Regions from separate parts of the Paenibacillus sp. TSA_86.1 genome, predicted to be linked through region 1. Evidence: riboswitches for the same ligand, from Rfam matches in the RefSeq annotation. Region 1 holds a riboswitch; each other region holds the start of a gene.
The links. Region 1 has a riboswitch for S-adenosylmethionine ahead of mmuP (S-methylmethionine permease). Riboswitches for the same ligand answer to the same signal wherever they lie in the genome.

Region 1 (3,283 bases):
AGATCCAGTGCAGCCTCTTCTCCAATGCTACGCTTGCGGAAGCCCTCCACCGTGGCCTGATAGCTGGAGGTGATTGCACAGTCTGCCCCTGCACGGAAATAATCGGCATGCACCTTCACAATAACATCCGGGTTCTCCAGCAGCACACGTGCAGACCAGAGCGGGTCATCCAGATCACAGCCATGCTGTTCAAGTTCCGTCGCCAGTGCACCATCCAGAATCATAACAGGATACTTGTCCAGAATGTGCTGTATTGCATTGATATCATTCGTTTGCTCACGTTGAATCATGAAGTCAGCCCTCTTTTCTTCTTCGTACGATCCGTCCAATAATACACGATATAACACAAAATAATGAATGGAATACCACAGTATAAAGCAATCCGTTGTGTTGGGTCAAAAGCTATACCAATGCAGGATGCAAGGCACAATACAAATGAAACGATAGGTACGATTGGATATAATGGCGTTCGATAAACCAGGTCTTTCACGTTATGTCCTTCCCGCAGATACTGTCTACGAAACATGTATTGAGACACGCTGATGCTCATCCACACGACCACTACAGCAAGACCCGAGATGGAGACGAGCGTAATATAAACCGTCCCTGGCGCAATGATGCTGGACAGTAAAGCCAGTGCACCACCAGCCATACTAAGCACAAGCGCATTGAATGGCACACCTCGTTTGGTCAGACGAGCAAACCATGGGGAGATGGTTTTTTTATCCGCCAATGACCAGAGCATCCGTGAGGAAGCATATAGCCCCGAGTTAGCTGCTGAAAGTATCGCTGTTAAAATAACAAAGTTCATTACATCTGCCGCATACGGAACACCGATCCGCTCCATGACCGCCACAAACGGACTTTCCAGCACACTCGCATCCGACATCGGCAGAAGAGCAGACAGGATGACAATTGTACCAATAAAGAAAATGATTAAACGCCACAACGTGGTATGGATCGCTTTCGGGATCGTTTTCTCCGGATTTTCCGTTTCCCCTGCGGCAATACCAATTAGTTCTGTACCTGAAAAGGCAAAATTGACAGCCAGCATCGTCATGAAAATCGCAGTGGCTCCATATGGGAACCACCCTGACGCTGTAATGTTGGAGAAGAACGGAGCTGGTTCCGCATCCGCCATTGGAATAATGCCAAACATTGCAGCACCACCGAGAATGATAAAGAGCACAATCGTCATCACCTTCACCAAAGAAAACCAAAATTCTGATTCTGCAAACAGTTTTACCGTGAATGCATTAAAGAGGAAAATCATCAGCGCAAATAACGCACTCCAGATCCACACGTTCACGGATGGAAACCAGCGCTGCATGAGCAACCCGGCGGCTGTGAATTCCGAACCCAGTGCCACGGTCCACGTAAGCCAATATAACCAGGCTACGGTGTATCCTGTAGCTGGTCCTATATATTTGGCTGCGTAACTATGGAATGCACCCGTCTCTGGCATATGTACTGACAGTTCGCCAAGACAGAGCATCACCAGATACACCACCAATGCACCAATCAGATAGGACAGAATCGTACCAAGTGGTCCAGCCTGCTGGATGGTATACCCCGAGCTAAGGAACAGACCTGTTCCAATGACGCCTCCAAGAGAGAGCATGACCACATGCCTGGTTTGCATTTTTCGCTGAAATTGACCTTTATCGTTGCTATTCTCCATATAACCTGCTCCCCGCTCCTTCATCCAGAACAAACAAAAAAGACCCACTCTTCCCGAAGAGTGCGCCACTACTGACAAATAAAAACAAACGCTCCTATCTATCAGGCTTTCACCCGCTGGAATTAGCACAGTATCCTTCAGATCTGTTGCTGAGGTTTCTAAGGGCCAGTCCCTCCACCTCTCTGGATAAGAAAATGATTTTGTATAACTATATCGACTGCTGCCTGATGTGTCAACATTTAAATAAACACTACGTCTGACTCAAGCAAAGCTTTCAACACCCCATGGTGCCAAGTTAACACATTAAGCATTCCGGTTGGGGAGTATCGACTACTCTGTGGAAGATCCCGGATTCACAATACTCGTTTTAATCTCATACGTAATAGGTACCGTCGCAAATACTTCATCCCAGTTATCTTTTACTTTTTTCCACGTTTTTGGATAATGGATTCGGATGCTATCCCGAAAACCGGCAACGTCAGCTTTGTACGTATGCTGAAGTTTATAGAGCATTTGATCAATCTGTTGATCTACGATTTTGGCGAAATCCTTCTCCAGTTCCTTCAGATATGCACCCTTCTCTTCTTTTTCAGGGGTACGCCAATCCTCCATTAACCAACCCTCGGATTCTGCCTTGACATGGAATGAAATGTCGCCGTGAACCACCTTCGGAATAATTTTTGTGGTCTTTTTCTTGATTTCATAGAGAATTGTGAAGCCTTCTTTGCTATATGTTTTGATGACCCCACCATGTTCCTTAGGCATAATCCAAGATAATGCTTCCAGGTCGGTCTGGTTAAGCTCCCCGATAAATTTCGTTGTTTTCGCTTTAAAGATGCTGCCCCCGGAAAACTTATCCTCACCGTCCGCATTCAACACGTTTTGAAGTAGAAAGCTGGAGCCAGACTGCATCTCCGCATCCAGTTTGGCAAGCGAGACAGGCTCCAGTATCTTATTGGATATATACGAATTATTTGTGATTCCCGTAAGATAAAAGGCCGGAATCCGGGAAGGATCTTTTGAAGTGAGTACATCCAGCGCACGGTGATGGCTAATCAGCACAAGGCAATTGGGGCGAATATCGTTATCCCGCAGCACAAAATCAAGCAACTGTTGTAGTCCATACTTTTTAGCAATATCTTTGGAAATGACGATCACTTTCAGATGATGTCCAATGAGCGGACGATCTCGGCGCAAGGAAAACTGACGAAATATTTGAAGCAACGAATCCCCGGTAAGTTGTTCATTGGAGTAGGATGATTTTCCAGAAGAAGGTGACCCTCCCTCATCGCTCTGCTGACTACTCGATTTCCCTGGAGCAATCTGAACAGTTGCGGTGACGTTGTTCTCTTTGGGGTAGTTCCCTCCCTGGGCAGCTATTTTTTTTTCAAATTTTGTTTCTTGACCGACATCAATTCCGAGACCAACATACAGACTTAAATCTTCAATCTCCCGGCTGCTCCAGCATCCTGAAATGAGGCTAAGAATCAGTAACGCACAGATGATACGAAGCCACAACCGAAGTGAAATCATGCGTGTTTACCTCCTTTTTTACGAATAATGCTCAGCAGCAGCAATACCAGAGGCATAATGGCAAACAAA
Region 2 (3,283 bases), on a different contig from region 1:
GGTCGTATACACAGGGGCGTTTGTAAGCCATACGAATTCAGCAGGCGGTTGTTCCGGATTCCCGCTCTGTAACGGACAGATTGTTCCAGAACTCTCTGGCGGAGTAGCTGTTGCTTTTGCACATCGTCTGGCAGCGGTGTCGCTCGTGATCGTGATTGCGATCCTGGGACATTTTGCTTATCGTAAACATCCGGATAATCGCGAATTGCGGACACTGGGTGTGTTATCCGTCGGTTTGATCCTGATGCAAGTGGTCATCGGTATGATCATGATGTGGACGATCAGCCGTCCGGAAATTTACATGTTTGTTGCGCTGGCACATATGCTGGACATTGCCATACTGTTTGGTATTCTGACGTACATGAGCTTCCTTGTGTACAAGCTGCACCGTCCGGCGAACCGTTTCTAAACAGCTTATGAATTTTGTATTTACCAAGAAAGGTTAGTGCATTGTTCCGAAACTGCGCTGGGCCATGTTGGAAAGTCCACCATCCGGTGATGTAGATCATTGGAGAGGTGGACTTTTGTTTGATGTTGAAGGTTGCAGGGCAACCTAAACCAAGTTGTCCTGATCAGCGAATGATGAACGCTATTTCTAAATTTTTGCTTAAGTATAGGCTTAAGCTGCATCTTCAGCTGTTCAACAGCTGTGAAGTCATATATTTTGCTTCATCAGTGGAAAGAGGAGGCCATCTATGCTGCGTACTTTATTAGGAGAAAAGCCACGAGTGAATCAGGGGAAATTGAAGGAAGCTATGGATACCATGGCGTTCACACTCGAGTCTTTTGAGAAACAGATGTATATAGACCATGATCCGAACCACGATTATCGGAAATTGTATGTATGGACGCAGGGACTTATATCCTCGTTGGATGAACTGGAGCAGAGTTATTTTGCAGCCGCCCATTTTCGCAGAAAAGTGGTAGCTGGTTCTACGGGAGATATGAGCTCTGCTGAAAAGGCGGAGTATGCTCGGTACGTTTATTTTTACAAAGATGCATTTATTCGTTGTTTCGCTATTCTGGATAAATTAGGTACCGTATTAAATGAGATTTTCCAATTAAACACCTCTAAAACAAAGGTTCATTTCTCCTATTATACCGTTCTAAGGCAATTTGATTATTACCGCGACCATCATGAATTGGCACAGCAATTAATTAAGATTAAGGAAGCCTATCGGGAGCCGATGAGCAAACTGCGCAAGAGACGTAATATGGAGATTCACTACATGAACTCTGAGATGCAGGATGACTTGTGGCAGTTACATCAGACGATGCGCGGAAAAGTAAAGCTCGAGGATCTGGATCAGCATCTTCTGGAGATGCAGCAGGGTGTGGATATGGTCTGTGAGACGCTGAATATGGCATATCGATACATTAATCGAATCTGGCGTAAACAGATGATGAAACGTTAAACGGATGCGTGTATTTGAAATAAATAATACCATTTGACAAATCGGAATACTTTGAATTATACTGAGTTCCAGATCGAAACTTACAAGGAATCTTGTCTATAATACAGCATTTGATGCAGTTCGGTCATTATACATGATGAACTACATGAAACTATATAAACCTACAATTTTATATTTCTCTTATCGAGAGTGGCGGAGGGACAGGCCCGATGAAGCCCGGCAACCGATCTGTGATGATGGCATAATGCCTCTCATTGCAGGTGTTAGGTGCTAATTCCTACAGAATCATGTGTGGCATGATTTTGGCAGATGAGAAGGTCATTTCACGTGAAGAGCCATCTTTGTATCTGCAAAGGGGTTCTTTTTTGCATAGAAAGGGGAGTTTTCCCTTCCTTCGGGTAAAGATATATGTAGGTGATGGGGAAGGAGCAGTACTATTGATTGAACTGGTTGGATTAACCAAAACATATGGCAGACGTGCCAAAGCAACGACTGCGTTGTCAAACCTTGATCTGAGCATTCAGAAGGGTGAAATATTCGGCGTAATTGGTCACTCCGGTGCGGGGAAAAGTACTTTGATTCGATGTATCAATTTGCTTGAGCGCCCGACGGAGGGGGAGGTTTGGGTGGATGGTATGAACCTGACCGAGCTTAGCAAAGGCGAATTGCAGCAGCAAAGACGCAAGATCGGGATGATCTTTCAGCACTTTAATCTGCTGTCTTCTGCAACGGTGTACGACAATGTCGCTTTTCCATTAAAACTGGTGAATACACCTAAGGATGCGATTGATCGCAAAGTGAAGGAAATGCTGGCTCTGGTGGGTCTGGAGCAGCATAGCAGCAAATATCCGGCACAGCTGTCCGGTGGACAGAAGCAGCGGGTAGGCATAGCGAGGGCGCTTGCAAGTGATCCAAGTGTGTTGCTCTGCGATGAAGCAACTTCAGCACTTGACCCGCAGACAACGAATTCGATTCTGAAGCTGTTGCTGGATATTAACGAGAAGTATAACTTGACCATTGTGCTGATCACTCACGAGATGCACGTCATTCAGAACATTTGTGATCGAGTGGCTGTTATCCATCAAGGCGGTATCGTAGAACAAGGGCCAGTAACGGAAGTGTTCTTGAAACCGCAGCATGCGATTACAAGAGATTTTGTCTCACGTGACAGCGAAGGTGGACTGGCACTGGAAGAGACGGTTTTGGCGAATGCCGGAACGGAGCTGCCAGTAGGTGTATCCTCCAAGCTGGTGAGGATTTCATTTCTCGGAGATAAAACGTATGAAGCGATTCTGTCGAGAACGGTTCGCAAAACAGGTGTGGATTTTGCTATATTGCAAGGCACCATCTCTACCATCAAACAGGTTCCTTATGGTCAACTGACGGTGCGTTTCGAAGGTGACTCCCGTGCGATGGAGCAGACCTTGTCTGAACTAACCGCAGAAGGACTTGATGTGGAGGTGTTGCGATAATGGATTTTTCCAAAGTACGCTGGGAAGAGGTTGGCACGGCTTCCATTGAGACACTGCAGATTTTAGCAGCTGCCGGTTTGTTTACCGTCATTCTGGGGTTGCCGCTTGGTGTAATACTGTTTATGACAGGCCGCTCGGCTTCACCGAAATCAAGAATAACCTACGTTATTTTATCGATCATTGTTAATATTTTGCGATCTGTACCTTTCATCATATTAATTGTTGCTCTTATTCCGTTTACACGTACGCTTGTGGGTACGGCGACAGGTGTACTTGGTGTCATTCCACCGCTTGTCATTTCGGCCGCTCCGTATTTTGCACGTCTGGTGGAGAATACGTTGCGTGAAGTGGATCGCGGTGTCATTGAAGCAGCACAGGCAATGGGGGCGTCCACAG
Region 3 (3,283 bases), on a different contig from region 1:
TCAAACTTTAGTTCGGGCGAATTAGGCTTATTGTTGTTCGACTCACTCATGAGGTTACGCCTCCTTCAACTTCCTGCTGTGCTTCCAGTAGCGCATGATTCAGATCGGCAATCAAATCTTCCGCATGTTCGATGCCTACCGAGAATCGGAGCAGGCGATCATCCACTCCAACCGCGTCACGAATCTCAAGTGGAATATCCGCGTGAGTTTGCACTGCTGGATACGTCATGAGTGATTCTACACCCCCGAGACTTTCAGCAAATGCAATTAACTCGATATGGCGCAGCAATGGTTCTACATAGCGTGCATCCTTCACTTTGAATGAGAAAATACCTGTATTACCGGAGGATTGCTTCTGCTGAATCTCATATCCAGGATGATCGGACAACCCCGGATGAAATACCTCGGCAACGGCCGGATGTTCCAACAGGAATTTCGCAATGGTGAGTGCGTTATACTCATGACGTTCCATGCGTAGAGCCAGCGTTTTCATGCCTTTCATTAATTGATAGGAATCACTTGGCGATAACACGGCTCCAATGGAGTTATGAAGGAATGCCATCTCTGCAGATAGGGCCTCACCTTTGGTAATAATTAATCCAGCGAGCACATCATTATGTCCACCCAGATATTTGGTCGCACTATGAATGATAATGTCGGCTCCGAGTTCAATCGGACGTTGGAAGAATGGGGTTAGAAGCGTATTGTCCACAATGGTCAGCAGGTTGTGCGTTTTTGCCCAGGAAGCAACGGCTTCCACATCTGTAATCATCATGAGTGGATTCGTTGGTGTCTCGATGAATATGGCCTTTGTATTCGGCTGACGGATGTTCTCCAGTGCTGCAAGATCATTGGTATCCACATAACTTGCCGTTACACCAAACCGGGACAAAATCCGTTCAAGCAGACGATACGTACCGCCATACAGGTCAAGAGAAACGATCAGATGATCCCCTTGACTGAACAAAGCAAAGATCGTTTGTAGCGCTGCCATACCTGAGCTACAGGCAAAGCCTGCATCTCCTGACTCAAGCGCCGCTGCTGCTTCCTCAAGCACTTTACGTGTTGGATTTGTTGTACGAATGTAGTCAAACCCCGTGCTTTGTCCCAGCTTCGGGTGACGAAACGCCGTGGATTGATAGATCGGAAAGTTAACAGCACCTGTTACCGGTTCATTGATGGACCCAATTTGAGCTAGACGGCTTTCCATTTTCAACTTGTTATCATCCATTACTGTATCCTCCTGTAATCTCGATTAGATTTGTGGGCCAATATCGTAAGGCGTTTCCTGATACACATAGTAATTGAGCCAGTTAGAGAATAATAAGTTAGCATGCGCACGCCATGTAGCTGGAGGTACACGGGATGGATCATCATTTGGATAATAATTCTTCGGCAGCGCGATATCCAATCCCTTGGCAACATCACGATCATATTCCCATTTTAATGAAAATGGATCATACTCGGCATGTCCTGTCGCAAAAATTTGCTTCCCATCCTTGGTCGCAACCAGGAATACCCCTGCTTCTTCGGACTCTGCCAAGATCTCAAGTATATCGTTTTTCTCGATATCCTCGCGTCTTACCTCGGTATGGCGGGAGTGTGGAACGTTGAAAACTTCATCAAACCCGCGCATCAATGCAACATGAGATTTGTTCGTTGTATGTGGAAATACGCCAAAACACTTTTCATCCAGAGGAACTTTGGGTACATCAAAATGGTGGTATAAACCTGCCTGTGATGCCCAACATATATGCATCGTTGAGGTCACGTTGGTTTTGGTCCATTCAAAAATTTCCTGAATCTCTTCCCAATAGTTCACATCCTCAAAATCCATTTGCTCCACCGGTGCACCGGTAATGATCATACCGTCAAAACGACGGTGCCGGATTTCATCAAACGTTTTGTAAAATAGATCTAAATATTCCTGGGATGTGTTCTTGGACGTGTGCGATTTGGGATGCACCAGCACAACATCGACTTGAATCGGTGTGTTACCCACCAGACGCAGCAATTGCGTTTCGGTCGTTTCCTTTGTAGGCATCAGATTCAGTATGGCTATGCGTAACGGTCGAATATCCTGCTTGTACGCAGATGATTCGTCCATGACGAAAATATTCTCCCCTTCAAGCACTTCTTTTGCTGGCAGTGTATCCGGAATTTTAATTGGCATGGTGAGTCGACTCCTCCTTTTTCATAGGTCGCATTGGGTACAAAAATCACGTTCTGAGAAGTTGGGGCATATGACAAAGACCTCTCTCGGATTCCGAGAAAGGTCATATGTAAACAGATATGCGCCTCTCTCATCTCTCAGTTACAACAGCACCACAAGGGTGCTTGGTCGCTGCAAGAATTAGCACCGTGCGTTATTCGCCGGTTGCCGGGTTTCATCGGGCTGGTCCCTCCACCTACTCTTGATAAGATTTCGCTGTATTCAATTATAATTCAAATATATTAACTTTTACTTTAAAACATTACCGCCCTCACGTCAAGAACCAGTTGTTTGATTTGGGCTTGCACTCGGAACCGTTCATCCTCTGTTTTCATACACTGCCTCAGAGCGCGAAATAGACACATTTTTGCGCTTGAAAGCACTCTGGACCAGCGGTATACTATACAAGTGTTTATAAACCCTTATGTGAGAGGTGACATATTAAATGGATGGCGACCCGAGGCCCAACTGGCAGTCGAATTCCGAACAACTGCATAGAGAATTGACATCAGCATGTCGGCAACGGGACGTTTCTTCCGTTTGATTATAGATTGATGAACGCAGTACAGCCCTGATTATCAGGCTCCGCTGCCGACCGGCTGATCTGTTCTTTTGCGCCCATATTAATGATGAAATCCGCCAAGATGGCGGGTGCAGAAGGAGTAGATAACATGAAAATCCGGTTGGTTAACAATGGTGTATTTATCCCGGTGGATGACATTCAGCAAGCGCTGACTCCACCAACGGAAGGATTTTACTGGATTGATGCGGACGTGGACGATCTGGCTGTACTTCAGCCGCTCTTTTCCATGCATGATCTGGCTGTGGAGGACTGCTTGAGTGATGAGGAGCAGCGTCCGAAGATTGAAATTTATGAGAACCATTATTTTATCGTTATTAATAGCATTCGTTTTGATGATGAAGAAATTTTCCTGAGAGCACTCAATCTCTTTCTCGGCAGACATTTTATCATCACGGTTACCAAACAAAAAATCAGCGAATTACGTACATTGAAGCCTATTCTCTGGGAACAGGAGATCAGCAGCCCTGATCGCCTGCTTTACCTGCTGG

Region 2: another riboswitch for S-adenosylmethionine. It lies ahead of ACUTVW_RS18650 (methionine ABC transporter ATP-binding protein); the one in region 1 lies ahead of mmuP (S-methylmethionine permease).
Region 3: another riboswitch for S-adenosylmethionine. It lies ahead of metA (homoserine O-acetyltransferase MetA); the one in region 1 lies ahead of mmuP (S-methylmethionine permease).

What each region holds. Positions count from the first base shown of each region.
Region 1 covers NZ_JBQZGE010000025.1:33,711-36,993, reverse strand. The annotation lists gene mmuM (homocysteine S-methyltransferase) at 1-290, opposite strand, end outside; gene mmuP (S-methylmethionine permease) at 287-1,681, opposite strand; SAM riboswitch class I at 1,773-1,874, opposite strand; gene ACUTVW_RS26235 (Ger(x)C family spore germination protein) at 2,012-3,214, opposite strand; gene ACUTVW_RS26230 (GerAB/ArcD/ProY family transporter) at 3,211-3,283, opposite strand, start outside.
Region 2 covers NZ_JBQZGE010000010.1:113,307-116,589, forward strand. The annotation lists gene ACUTVW_RS18640 (COX15/CtaA family protein) at 1-409, shown strand, start outside; gene ACUTVW_RS18645 (Cthe_2314 family HEPN domain-containing protein) at 696-1,415, shown strand; SAM riboswitch class I at 1,593-1,731, shown strand; gene ACUTVW_RS18650 (methionine ABC transporter ATP-binding protein) at 1,853-2,887, shown strand; gene ACUTVW_RS18655 (methionine ABC transporter permease) at 2,887-3,283, shown strand, end outside.
Region 3 covers NZ_JBQZGE010000001.1:783,332-786,614, reverse strand. The annotation lists gene ACUTVW_RS03685 (trans-sulfuration enzyme family protein) at 1-50, opposite strand, end outside; gene ACUTVW_RS03680 (aminotransferase class I/II-fold pyridoxal phosphate-dependent enzyme) at 47-1,231, opposite strand; gene metA (homoserine O-acetyltransferase MetA) at 1,256-2,173, opposite strand; SAM riboswitch class I at 2,301-2,424, opposite strand; gene corA (magnesium/cobalt transporter CorA) at 2,884-3,283, shown strand, end outside.